DNA from 4 places in the Streptomyces sp. LX-29 genome. Region 4 is predicted to be linked to each of the others. Evidence: riboswitches for the same ligand, from Rfam matches in the RefSeq annotation. Region 4 holds a riboswitch; each other region holds the start of a gene.
The links. Region 4 has a riboswitch for cobalamin ahead of metE (5-methyltetrahydropteroyltriglutamate--homocysteine S-methyltransferase). Riboswitches for the same ligand answer to the same signal wherever they lie in the genome.
Positions count from the first base shown of each region.

Region 1 (3,201 bases), 240 kb from region 4:
GGCCGCTCGTCTCCGGTCCGCGGCGCGTCCTCGGCGCCTCCGTCGCCGCCCCGGCCCGCGCCGTTGCCCGGGTCCGTGCCCGGAGCCGGGCCCGGGTCCACACCGTCGCCCTGACCGGAGCCGGAACCCCCGCCGCCGGGCTGGGGCTTGGAGGGCGGTGCGGGCGGGGTGGACGGGGCGGGCCGCCGGGGCGCGACGCGGGGCTCGGCCGCCTCGTCCGCCTCCCGGTCGAGCGAGAACGACCATCCTTCGAAGCTGCCGGTGGGCGGGGTGCGGTAGGTGGCGCCGTACTGGCTGTAGCTCCACCGGCCGCCGTTGGGCGCGTGCCAGTACGACCAGTAGGCCCGGGTCGGCGGGGTGTCGATGCACGGCTCGCTCTCCGGCCCCGGCTTGTTCTCCAGCCGGCAGATGAATGCCTCGCCCCACCGGTTGGTGCCGGTGACGTGGATGCCCGCGGCCTTCAGGGCTGCCAGCCCGGTGGCCTGGCGGCCCACCGCGCAGCGCACGATGGTGGTGCCGCCCAGCTCGCGGAAGTCGACGACGACGGTGACGCCGTTCGCGTCGGGGCAGAAACCGGGCCGTCCGCGGCTGGTGTCCACGGCGGCGGCGCTTCCGGCCGCCGCGAGCCCCCACCCGGCCACGGCGAACAGCAGCGCGAGCACGGCGAGGTACGCGCGTAACGCACGGGCCATCTGAGGGAGCCCTTCGGTCCGGGGCCCGAGTCGAGGCGTCCCCGCGCGCCCTCGCCGCGACGACGCGGAACCGAGGGGCTCAAGGCTCCACGCTGCAGACCGTGACAGTGGGAAGCGGTGCACGTATCGCGCCGGGCGGTCCGACTCGCGGCGAAGAGGCTCTCCGCCGCTCACGGTTGCAGGTCAGTGCCGGATTCCCACCGGCTTTCCCCAGTCGCGTACGCATGAAGTTGTATCGCCCGTATGGTCGGGCTGCGAACGAGTGTACGCCCGCCGCGTCCGGGCCGGAATCCCCTTTCCGGCCCGGATGGTGACGGTTCGTCAGTCGATTTGGCCAGTGTCGGTCGAGTCGGTGTCGGTCGAGTCGGTGTCGGTCGAGTCGGTGTCGGTCGAGTCGGTGTCGAGCGCCGGCACGGGGCGCGGCCGACCGTCCGCGTCGATCGCGACGAACGCCAACTCGGCGGTGGCCACCTCGGCTACCGGCCCGGAGGTGTTCCAGCGCTCGGCGGTGACCCGTACGACCACCACCATCGAGGTGCGTCCGGCGCGGAGCAGTTCGGCGTGGATGGTGAGCAGGTCGCCGGCCCGGACCGGAGCGAGGAAGCTCATCCGGTTCACCGACACCGTGACCGCGGGGCCGTCGGCGTGGCGGCCGGCCGCGGCGGCGGCCGCGTCGTCGATGAGCTTCATCACGACCCCGCCGTGGATGGTGCCGTAGAGGTTGGTGTCGTGCTCGCTCATGATGTGGGCGAGCGTGACCCGGGAGTCGGCAGGCGCCTTGTGGGCCCGGCCGACCGTGGTGGTGCGGCCCATTGAGGGAGCCTCAGCTTTCGATGGGAGACCCGCGGCCCTGAGCCGCGAGCCACCGACAGGTGGTGTGGCCCGCGAGCTACCGGCGGGTCGTGGGCCCGGGAATCCGCGTCCGGGAGTGGTCGGCCCTCGGGAGGGCGCCGTCCCCGTCGAGGTCGTCGACGGGGTCGTCCCCGTCGACGACGTCAACGGCGACCGGGATCCCGCCGAACCCGACGGCCCGCCCCGCCACTTGGCCGCAGTCCTGCCGGGGGTGGTCGTACACGGTGGCCTGGGGCACGGAACTCTCCTTCGCGAGTCACGGTCACCCGGGACCGGACGAGGGCGCGAAGGGACGGCGGGACACGGCACCCGCTCCGGGTGCGCCCGCCGCACCGCCGACCCGTCCCTCGATGGTCGCCGAGATCCGCCACGCGCCCATCCGGCGCGCGGGCAGTGGCAGGTCTTCGGACTCGCGGGCACGCCTCGTGTCGTACGAGGCTCCTACTGGCCGTCGCTTCCCAGACCCGGCCGGGCCCAGTGCGTATGACGGCGGTCGTTCCCACTCACCGCTGCGGGGCAGTCCCGGACTTCCACCGGGTTCCCTCTTACGACGCGTCCCGCCTGGCGGACGGGGCGAACCAGCTGCACGGGCAACGTAATCACAGCGGGCGGCGGACGGAAAGGCGTTCCTGATGCGGAGATCACATACCGGCCGCCCCGCAGGTCGCATACGGTGCCGTCAACCGAGGTGGCAAGGGTGAGGAGACGGCAGTGGCAGACGAGACGACGGTGACCGACGGGGCGCTGATCGCGGCCCTGGGCGAGGCGGAGCCGCGGGTGGACCCGCGGGCGTACACGGCGCCGACGTCGGTGGTGATCGGCGACGTCACCCTGGCCGCGGGCAGCAGCGTCTGGTACCACGCGGTGCTCCGGGCCGACTGCGGCCCGATCGTGCTGGGCGCCGACAGCAATATTCAGGACAACTGCACCGTTCACGTCGATCCGGGCTTTCCGGTCACCGTCGGCGAGCGGGTGACCGTCGGGCACAACGTGGTGCTGCACGGGTGCACCGTCGAGGACGACGTGCTGGTCGGCATGGGCGCGACCGTCCTCAACGGGGCCAGGATCGGCGCCGGGTCCCTGATCGCCGCCCAGGCGCTGGTCCCCCAGGGCATGGTGGTGCCGCCGGGCTCCCTGGTGGCCGGAGTGCCCGCCCGGGTCAAGCGCGAGCTGACCGCGGAGGAGCGGGAGCACATCAAGATCAACGCCCAGATGTACCTCGGACTCGCCACGACCCACAGGGAGAAGCTGCGCCGGCGCCCGGCGTGACCGACCGCCCGGCCCGACCCACCCGACGGCCCGCTACCGACAGCCCTTGCCGACACTCCTGACCGACGCCTCCGGCCGGCGCCCGTGACCGGCCCCCAGGAGGCCCCGGACCGGCCACGGCGGGCGACCGGACCGCGCCACGCCAGGCCCGTCGCCGACACCCGGCGACGGAGCGGGGCGGCCGGCTCGCACGCGCCGACTCGGAGCGGGAAGCCCGGGTCGCACGCACGCGCTCGGAGCGGGGCGGCCGCGCAGCCCGCGCACCGGCGTCGGGCGCGGCTACCGTCCGGCCACGGCCGGTGCTTCGGCGGCTCTCCGCCGGGAGCCACGCCCCCTCCGCGGCCGCGGCCACGGCGGTGTCCCGCCCACGAACGGTGGGCGGCCGGCG
Region 1 is NZ_CP089746.1:839,283-842,483, forward strand. It holds gene LRS74_RS03725 (hypothetical protein) at 1-692, opposite strand, end outside; cobalamin riboswitch at 809-950, opposite strand; gene LRS74_RS03730 (acyl-CoA thioesterase) at 1,014-1,505, opposite strand; gene LRS74_RS03735 (hypothetical protein) at 1,582-1,782, opposite strand; cobalamin riboswitch at 1,922-2,142, opposite strand; gene LRS74_RS03740 (gamma carbonic anhydrase family protein) at 2,274-2,813, shown strand.
Region 1: another riboswitch for cobalamin. It lies ahead of LRS74_RS03735 (hypothetical protein); the one in region 4 lies ahead of metE (5-methyltetrahydropteroyltriglutamate--homocysteine S-methyltransferase).

Region 2 (3,201 bases), 220 kb from region 4:
GACCTGGTGATCGCCACGGAGGCCCTCTACGCCGCGCGGACGGACGGCGTCGAGGAGGTCGTCCTGGGGCTGTCGCTCCCGGCTCGCACGGGACACACCCGCCACTCCCCCGGCCGCACCGCGCGCGTGCTGCCGCTGCGGCTGTCCGTGACCCCGGCCACCACGCTGGCGCAGCTGGCCCGGGAGGTCGTCCGGCGCGGCTCGGAGGCGCGCCGCCACCAGCTGTGCCACCCCGAGGACATCCGGCGCGCGGTGCGGTGGCCGGACGGTGCCCCGCTGGTCGGCACGGTGGTCCGGGTGCTGCCGTCCGGAGCCGGCCCGTCCTTCGCGGCCGCCTCCGCGCGGGTGCGCAACCTGTCCCGCGGCCCGGTCGAGGACCTGGCCCTGGGGGTCTACGACCACGTCGACGGCGAGCCGCTGCGGATCGAGCTGGACGGCGACGCGGAGCTGCACGGGGAGGAGGCGCTGGAGGCCCGGCTGGCGCGGTTCGCCGCGCTGCTGGAGGCGGTGGCCGCCTGCGATCCGCACGCGCCGCTGGCGGCGCTTCCGATGCTGACGCCCCGTGAGCGACCGTGGGTCCTGCTGGAGTTCAACGACACGGCGCACCTGGTGCCGCCGACGACCGCCATCGGCCCCACGGAGAGCCTGGCCGTCCGTACGCCGGAGGCCGTCGCGCTGGTCGACGGCGCCACGACGCTCACCTACGGCGAACTCCACGCCCGCGCCAACCGACTCGCCCGGCATCTGCGGGGCCAGGGGGTGCGCGCCGGCACCACCGTCGCCGTCGCGCTGCCGCTCTCACCCGTGTGGGTGGTTTCGCTACTCGCCGTCCTCAAAGCGGGCGCCGCGTTCACACCGTTTCCCGCGCGGGGCTGTGCGCATGTGCTGGCGGACGACGGCCGGTGGGAGGAGGTGCGCGCGCTCGGGCTGCCGTCGACCGACCCCCGGTCCGTCGAGCTCTCCGCCTACCCGGCGATCGTGCCGCCGCGCCCGCTCACCCCGCACCATCCGGCGCTGCTGCTGCGCGAGCCGCCCGGGGCTCCGGGCGGCGGAGCGGATTTGATCATTCCGCATGGCGCGCTCGACCAGCGCATACGGCAGTGGCAGCGGGAACGGCCACTCCGCGCGGGAGAACGGGTGGCCCTGGCGGCACCGACGGCACGCCCCCACCGCCCCGCGGACGAGCCGAACTCCGTTGATGGGAAAGCCCGTTGGGGCGCAGCTGCCTCCGACCAAGGACGCGTCGCCACCGGCGGGCCGGCGCTGGACGACCGGCGCGGTCTCGTCGCCCGCACCTGGGGCGCGGGCGGCCCCGCCGGACCGCAAACCTCCGGGCACCTCGAAGAGATCCTTCTCACGCTGAAGGCCCTGCGGGCGGGCGCCTGCCTCGTCCTCGGCGCCCCCGCCGCGGCGCTTCCGGAGGCCGACGGACGCGCCCCGCTGGACGGCCCCTGGGGGCCGCCCTGGAACACCCGGCTGTACATCCTCGACGCCGCCCTCCAGCCGTGCCCGCCGGGCGTGGTGGGGGATGTGTACGTCGCGGGAGACCGGCTCGCCTCGGGTTACGCGCGCCGCGCCGCGCTCACCGCCCTGCGCTTCGTGGCCGATCCCTACGGCCCGCCCGGCGGTCGGATGCACCGCACCGGCGAACGCGCGCGCTGGACCGGCGACGGCGCTGTCCAGCGCGTTCGCACTGCTGAGCGCCTTGTCGGCGACTCCGGGGAGCACTAAGGTCACAGGGCCTTGGTGCACGGGAAACCGGTGAAGAACCGGTGCGGCCCTCGCCACTGTGATCGGGAAAGTCCGGCTCCATCCCCCCGGGGGAAGCCACTGGGACGCCGAGGGAGACCTCGGCGCCTGGGAAGGCGGAGTCCGGACGCCTCACCCGTCAGCCAGGAGACCGGCCAGGGCGCGTTGTCCATCCACGAGGTGCTGGAGAGGTCTCCCGACACATGCACATAGCCGAGGGTTATCTGCCACCAGGGCACGCGGCCGCCTGGGCCGCCGCGTCCGCCCCGTTCGTCATCCACGGCGTGCGCTCCCTGACCCGCGAGGTCAAGGCCCACCCCGAATCCACCCTGCTGCTCGGCGCGTCCGGCGCCTTCACCTTCGTCCTCTCCGCGCTCAAGATCCCATCGGTGACGGGGAGCTGCTCCCACCCCACCGGTACCGGGCTCGGCGCGATCCTGTTCCGACCACCGGTGATGGCGGTGCTCGGCACCATCACCCTGCTCTTCCAGGCGTTGCTGCTGGCCCACGGCGGGCTGACCACGCTCGGCGCCAACGTCTTCTCCATGGCCGTCGTCGGCCCCTGGGCCGGATACGGCGTGTACTGGCTGCTCCGGCGTTTCGAACTGCCGCTGATGGTCTGCGTGTTCTTCGGGGCCTTCATGGCCGACCTGATCACGTACTGCGTCACCACCGTCCAGCTGGCCCTCGCCTTCCCCGACCCGAGCAGTGGATTCGCCGGCGCGCTGGCCAAGTTCGGCGGCATCTTCGCGGTCACCCAGATCCCGCTCGCGGTCAGCGAGGGGCTGCTCACCGTGCTCGTGATGCGGCTTCTGGTGCAGTCCAGCAAGGGCGAGCTCACCCGGCTCGGCGTGCTGCTCCAGAGCGGTGCCGCGGGCCGGGACGGAGCGGCCGGCAAGGGTGACAAGGGCGACAAGGGCGAGACGAAGGAGGCCATGGCCTGATGAGCCGTAACGCCAAGATCAATTCGCTGCTGCTGCTCGTCGTCGCCGCCCTGGCCGTCCTCCCGATCGCCCTCGGCATGGGCGACCACAAGGAGGAGCCGTTCACCGGGGCCGACGCCCAGGCGGAGACCGCGATCACCGAGAACAAGCCGGACTACGAGCCGTGGTTCACCCCGCTGTACGAGCCGCCGTCCGCCGAGATCGAGTCAGCGCTGTTCGCGCTCCAGGCCGCGATCGGCGCCGGCGTCGTGGCGTTCTACTTCGGACTGCGCAAGGGACGCCGGCAGGGCGAGGCCCGCGCGGCCGAGGCCGCCGCCGGGGACTCCCTCACCGAAGCCCGCGCGGAGGCGGTCACCGCCACCGCCGGGGCCTCGCACGGAGCGGCCGCGGGCGCCGGCAAGGCCGAGGCCGAGGCCACCGCGCCCGGCAGCGCCGAGCCCGCGGCCGGCGAGCGGCCCGAAGCCGCGCGCCCCTAGCGGCGCCCGATGCTGCCGATCGACGCGGCGGC
Region 2 is NZ_CP089746.1:827,775-830,975, forward strand. It holds gene LRS74_RS03675 (condensation domain-containing protein) at 1-1,731, shown strand, start outside; cobalamin riboswitch at 1,728-1,924, shown strand; gene LRS74_RS03680 (energy-coupling factor ABC transporter permease) at 1,953-2,693, shown strand; gene LRS74_RS03685 (energy-coupling factor ABC transporter substrate-binding protein) at 2,693-3,169, shown strand; gene cbiQ (cobalt ECF transporter T component CbiQ) at 3,179-3,201, shown strand, end outside.
Region 2: another riboswitch for cobalamin. It lies ahead of LRS74_RS03680 (energy-coupling factor ABC transporter permease); the one in region 4 lies ahead of metE (5-methyltetrahydropteroyltriglutamate--homocysteine S-methyltransferase).

Region 3 (3,201 bases), 2.0 Mb from region 4:
CGCCACCGGGTGCGGCGCGCTCGAGCCGCACCCGCGTCGCGGCGCCCGCGCGTGTCGTCGCCTCAGATGCCGGGCGAAGACGCCCCCGGTCGGCACCGCCACCATGATCACCCCCGTCGCCGTCGTCCCGCCGTCAAGCCCAACCGTCCGCGTCCGCGCATCATTCCCCCGAGCTCGTGAAGGGTCGCGACCGGCCACCCCGCCCCCGACCCCTCGCCACCGCGGCCGAGCACACCGAGCACACCGAGGCCCGACAACCGGTCCCGGTCCCGGGGCGCGATCGATGCCCGGGGCGCCGGCCGGCGACTCCATACGCCCGCCGCATCAGGGGTCACCGGGGCGCGCACCCTCTCCACCACGCCACACTGCGGTCTATGGACATCATCGTCAGGAACGCGCGGGACGAGGAGCTGGACGAGGTCGGGGAGCTCACCGTGGAGGTCTACCTCGGAGACGGACTGCTGCATCGCGGGGCCGACAGCCCCTATCTGGCCGAGCTGCGCGACGCCCGGCACCGGGCCCGCCACTGCGACGTGCTGGTGGCCGCCGACGCGGCCGGCGGCCCGCTCCTCGGCGCGGTCGCCTTCGTGGGTGAGGGAGGGGCGTACGCGAACCTGGCGCGCCCCGGCGAGGCGGAGTTCCGCATGCTGGCCGTGCGGTCCGCCGCGCGCCGCCGGGGCGCCGCGGAGGCGCTGGTGCGCGCCTGTCTGCGGCGCGCCCGCGAGCTGCGGCGGGAGCGTGTCGTGATGTCCAGTCAGACCGACATGACGGCCGCCCACCGGCTCTACGAGCGACTCGGCTTCGTTCGCACACCCGAGCGGGACTGGTCCGTAGTGCCCGGTCTCACACTGATCACCTTCGCTCTGGAGCTCTCGCCGGAGGGATGAGGGCACGGCGGCGCGGTAGCGTGGAGGGGCAGGGGCGCGGCAGGCTCGCCGCGCCCCCTCTGCATGCCGTGTGCCGACCCCGCGGATGCCCCGTGCCACCGGCGGAACAGCGCGCCCCGGGCCTTGTGCGCCGCGCGCCGGACCCGCCCCCGGCGCGTACGCCAGCGCGCTGCCACACCCACCGGGAGTAGCACGACAGTGCGAAACGCGTAACCACGGGACACAACATGTGGGGGCGCATGCGAAGGTCAACACAAGATGTATGCTCATCCTCGCTGTCGTCGCAGGGGAATCCGGTGCGAATCCGGAACTGTCCCGCAACGGTGTACGTGTGCCTTTTTGCGTACATGTGAGTCCGACGACCTGCCGACAGCCTCGAAGACGTCCGGGCCTCGTGGGTTGGGCAGGTGGACGCTGCGCGGTGTGCCTTCCGTTCGGTTCGGCATGCCCGCACGCGGCCATCGCGCACCACCCCTCCGCAGGCCCCCAGCCGAGCGAGGGAGAGCATCCCGTGACCATCGCGCCCGCCGATCCGGTCTCAGAGGCAGCGGACCCGAAGGCCGTAGCCGACGCACCGGGCACCGCCCTGCTGCGCACTCTGACGGACCTCACCGCGGACCTGCCCGCCACCGACCCCGGCAAGGTCGCGGCCGCCGCCCTGCGCGGCCGCCACGCCGGTTCCGACGAAGCGGAGCTGCGCACCCTCGCCATCGAGGCGGCCGCCGGCCTGATCGCCGAGGAGCCCGAGTACTCCAGGCTCGCCGCGCGCCTGCTGACCATCGCCATCGCGGAGGAGGCGGCCGGGCAGGGTGCGGTCTCCTTCTCCGCCTCCGTCGAGGTCGGGCACCGCGAGGGCCTGATCGCCGACACCACCGTCGCGTTCGTCCGCGCCCACGCCGCGCGGCTGGACGCGCTGGTGGAGAAGACCGTCGCCGACGGCGCCGACGACCGCTTCGGCTACTTCGGCCTGCGCACCCTGCACAGCCGCTACCTTTTGCGCCACCCGATCACCCGTCAGGTGGTCGAGACCCCGCAGCACTTCCTGCTGCGTGTGGCCTGCGGTCTGGCCGAGGACCTCTCCGAGCGGGCGCTGGAGGACGTCTGCGAGCTGTACGGCCTCACCAGCTCGCTCTCCTACCTGCCCAGCTCCCCCACGCTCTTCAACTCCGGCACCCGCCACCCGCAGATGTCCTCCTGCTATCTGCTGGACTCCCCGCTGGACGAGCTGGACTCGATCTACGACCGCTACCACCAGGTGGCGCGGCTGTCGAAGCACGCCGGCGGCATCGGCCTGTCCTACTCCCGGATCCGGGCCCGCGGTTCGCTGATCCGCGGCACCAACGGCCACTCCAACGGCATCGTGCCGTTCCTGCGCACCCTCGACGCCTCCGTCGCCGCCGTCAACCAGGGCGGCCGGCGCAAGGGCGCGGCCTGCGTCTACCTGGAGTCCTGGCACGCGGACATCGAGGAGTTCCTGGAGCTGCGGGACAACACCGGTGAGGAGGCCCGCCGCACCCACAACCTCAACATCGCGCACTGGATCCCGGACGAGTTCATGCGCCGCGTCGAGACCGACGCCGAGTGGTCGCTGTTCTCCCCGGCCGACGTGCCGGAGCTGGTGGACCTGTGGGGCGAGGAGTTCGACGCCGCCTACCGCAAGGCCGAGGCCGAGGGCAAGGCCGTCAAGACCATCGCCGCGCGCGTGCTGTACGCCCGGATGATGCGCACCCTGGCGCAGACCGGCAACGGCTGGATGACGTTCAAGGACGCCGCCAACCGCACCGCCAACCAGACCGCCGAGCCCGGCAAGGTCATCCACTCCTCCAACCTCTGCACGGAGATCCTGGAGGTCACCAACGACGGCGAGACCGCCGTCTGCAACCTCGGCTCGGTCAACCTCTCCGCGCACCTCGGCGCCGACGGGCAGATGGACTGGGAGCGACTGGACGCCACCGTCCGCACCGCCGTCACCTTCCTCGACCGCGTCGTGGACATCAACTTCTACCCGACCGAGCAGGCCGGGGCGTCCAACAGCCGCTGGCGGCCGGTGGGTCTGGGCCTGATGGGCCTTCAGGACGTGTTCTTCAAGCTGCGGCTGCCGTTCGACTCGGCCGAGGCCAAGGAGCTCTCCACCAGGATCTCCGAGCGCATCATGCTGGCCGCCTACGAGGCCTCCTGCGACCTCGCCGAGCGGCACGGCCCGCACCCGGCCTGGGAGGAGACCCGCACCGCCCGCGGCGTGCTGCACCCGGACCACTACGCCGCCGCGCGGCGGACCTGGCCGGAGCGCTGGGAGGCGCTGCGCACCCGGATG
Region 3 is NZ_CP089746.1:2,559,639-2,562,839, forward strand. It holds gene LRS74_RS10855 (GNAT family N-acetyltransferase) at 375-887, shown strand; cobalamin riboswitch at 1,133-1,273, shown strand; gene LRS74_RS10860 (ribonucleoside-diphosphate reductase subunit alpha) at 1,399-3,201, shown strand, end outside.
Region 3: another riboswitch for cobalamin. It lies ahead of LRS74_RS10860 (ribonucleoside-diphosphate reductase subunit alpha); the one in region 4 lies ahead of metE (5-methyltetrahydropteroyltriglutamate--homocysteine S-methyltransferase).

Region 4 (3,201 bases):
ATATGGGAACGGGCGGCCTCCAGGCTGATGACGTCGGCGTCGAGGTCGTCGATGGCCTGGACGATGTCGCCGAACTCGGCGTAGCACATATGGGTGTGGATCTGGGTGTCCGGGCGCACCCCGCCGGTCGTCAGCCGGAACGCCTCCGTCGCCCACGCCAGGTACGCCGGGCGGTCGGCGGCGCGCAGCGGCAGGGTCTCGCGCAGCGCCGGCTCGTCCACCTGGATCACCGACGTCCCGGCGGCCTCAAGGGCGTCGACCTCGTCGCGCAGGGCGAGGGCGACCTGCCGCGCGGTCTCGGCGCGCGGCTGGTCGTCGCGGACGAAGGACCAGGCGAGCATGGTCACGGGGCCGGTGAGCATGCCCTTGACCGGCCGGTCGGTCAGCGACTGGGCGTATGTCGTCCAGCGCACCGTCATCGGTTCGGGCCGCGAGATGTCACCGGCGAGGATCGGCGGGCGGACGTACCGGGTGCCGTAGGACTGGACCCAGCCGTGCTGAGTGGCGAGGTAGCCGGTGAGCTGCTCGGCGAAGTACTGCACCATGTCGTTGCGTTCGGCCTCGCCGTGCACCAGGACGTCCAGGCCCGCCTTCTCCTGGAAGGAGATCACCTCCCGGATCTCGGCCTCGATGCGCTCCTCGTACGCGGCCGTGTCGATCCGGGCCGCCCGCAGGGCCGCCCGCGCGGTGCGCACCTCGTCCGTCTGCGGGAAGGAGCCGATGGTGGTGGTCGGCAGCAGCGGCAGCCGGAGGTGGGCGCGTTGCGCGGCCGCCCGCTCGGCGTACGGCTGGGACCGGCGGGCGTCGGCCTCCTCGACGGCGCCGGTGCGGGCCCGGACGACGGGGTCCCGGGTGATGGGCGAGCCGGCGCGCGACGCCAGGTCCGCCCGGTTGGCGGCCAGTTCGGCGGAGACGGCGCCCACGCCGTGGGCCAGGCCCTTGGCCAGGGTGACGACCTCGGCGCTCTTCTGCCGGGCGAAGGCGAGCCAGCGCAGGATCTGCGGATCGATGTCCCGTTCCACGGCCGCGTCCAGGGGCACGTGGAGCAGCGAGCAGGAGGCGGCCACGTCGACCCGGTCGGCCAGGCCGAGCAGGGTGCCGAGGGTGGCGAGCGACTTCTCCAGGTCGTTGACCCAGATGTTGCGGCCGTTGACGACGCCGGCGACCAGCCGCTTCCCGGGCAGCCCGCCCACGGCGGCGAGCGCGTCCAGGTTGCCGGCCGCGGCCTCCGTGAAGTCGAGGGCGAGCCCCTCCACGGGGGTCTTGGCCAGCACCGGCAGCGCCTCTCCGAGCCGGTCGAAGTACGAGGCGACCAGCAGCTTCGGCCGGTCGGGGAGCGCCCCGAGGTCGCGGTAGGCGCGTGCGGCGGCGTTCAGCTCGGCCGGCGTGCGGTCCTGGACCAGGGCGGGCTCGTCGAGCTGCGCCCACTCGGCTCCCGCGGCCCGCAGTTCGGCGAGGACCTCGGCGTAGACCGGGAGCAGTCGGTCGAGGAGCGTCAGCGGCTCGAAGTCCGCGGCCACGCCCGGCGCCGGCTTGGCGAGCAGCAGATAGGTCACCGGGCCGACGAGCACGGGCCGGGCGGTGAGGCCCAGGGCGAGCGCCTCCCGGAACTCGGCGACCTGCCGGGAGGCGCCTGCCGCGAACACCGTGTCGGTGCCCAACTCCGGCACCAGATAGTGGTAGTTGGTGTCGAACCACTTGGTCATCTCCAGCGGCGCCACATCCTGGGTGCCGCGGGCCATGGCGAAGTAGCCGTCCAGGTCGTCCGCCGCCACGGCGGCGCGGTGACGGTCGGGGATGGCGCCGACCATGACGCTGGTGTCCAGGACGTGGTCGTAGTACGAGAAGTCGCCGGTCGGAACCTCGTGGATGCCGGCCCCGGCCAGCTCCCGCCAGTGGGAGCGGCGCAGTTCGGCGGCGGTGGCCCGGAGGGCGTCGGCGGTGACGCGACCCTTCCAGTAGCCCTCGACGGCCTTCTTCAGCTCCCGGTTCCGGCCCTGCCGGGGGTAGCCGTACACGGTGGCCCGTGCTGCCACGGCTGCGGGCTTCGCTGTCACGGAAATCTCCTTCGCGAGATGCTTCCCTGAGATCCCGGCGACGGGACGAGGACGCGAAGGGGTGACGGAACCGGACGGCTCGACCCCGCGCGGCGTGGCGCGATCGTCCGCCTGGTGTGTACGCCGACCCGCCCTCGAGGTCACCGGGATGTCCGCGCACGACCGTTCGCACGCGGGCAGTGGCAGGTCTTCGGACTCGCGGGCACGCCTCGTGTCGTACGAGGCTCCTACTGGCCGTCGCTTCCCAGGCCCGGCCGGGCCCAGTGCGTATGACGGCGGTCGTTCCCGCTCACCGCTGCGGGGCAGTCCCGGACTTCCACCGGGTTCCCTCTTACGACGCGTCCCGCCTGGCGGACGGGGCGAACCAGCTGCAGGGCTCAGCGTAGAGGGCGACGCGGGCCGTGGAGAGCCGAGTTCACCATTCGGATGGTGAGTTGGGACACGCGACGACCGGCGCGCGGTCCAGTCGAGCCGCTCCTCCTCGGTGGGGCCGGTGCCTGCGAAGGCAAACCGTGGAACGTCGGTGTGTACAGTCCCCCACCATGACGAAAGACTGGCGGAAGGACCGGATCGGCAGCGCGCTCCGGGGTGAGAACCCCTCGGTGCTGCGGAGGTTGGAAGCGGGATTCGCGGTGATCGGGGACGTCCAGTTCCTCCCCGGATACTCGGTGCTGCTGGTCGACGACCCCACCGTCCACCGACTGTCGGAGCTTCCCCGACGGAAGCGGCTGGCCTTCCTCGCCGACATGGACCGGCTGGGCGAGGCCGTCGAGCGTGCCTGCACGCGGCTGGACCCCGACTTCCGGCGGGTCAACCTGGAGATCCTGGGCAACGCCGACCCGTTCCTGCACGCGCACGTGTGGCCGCGGTTCTCCTGGGAGCCGGCCGAACGCGTCGGCCTGCCGGTGTGGCTCTATCCGCGCGAGAACTGGACCGACGAACGGCATGCGCTCGGCCCCCGGCACCACGCCGTGCGCGAGGCGATCGGCGAGGAGTTGGACCGCCTCGCGCCCTGACCCGATCGCGCCGCCCGCCGTCGGCGGGCGGCGGCGCGTCCTCGGCGTCGCTGCCGCGACACCGGGGGCCGGAGTGCGAGGATTCGATCTTGCGAGGGACAATGTCCGTACCGGAGAGCGTCGAGAGA
Region 4 is NZ_CP089746.1:603,215-606,415, reverse strand. It holds gene metE (5-methyltetrahydropteroyltriglutamate--homocysteine S-methyltransferase) at 1-2,057, opposite strand, end outside; cobalamin riboswitch at 2,221-2,441, opposite strand; gene LRS74_RS02720 (diadenosine tetraphosphate hydrolase) at 2,600-3,073, shown strand.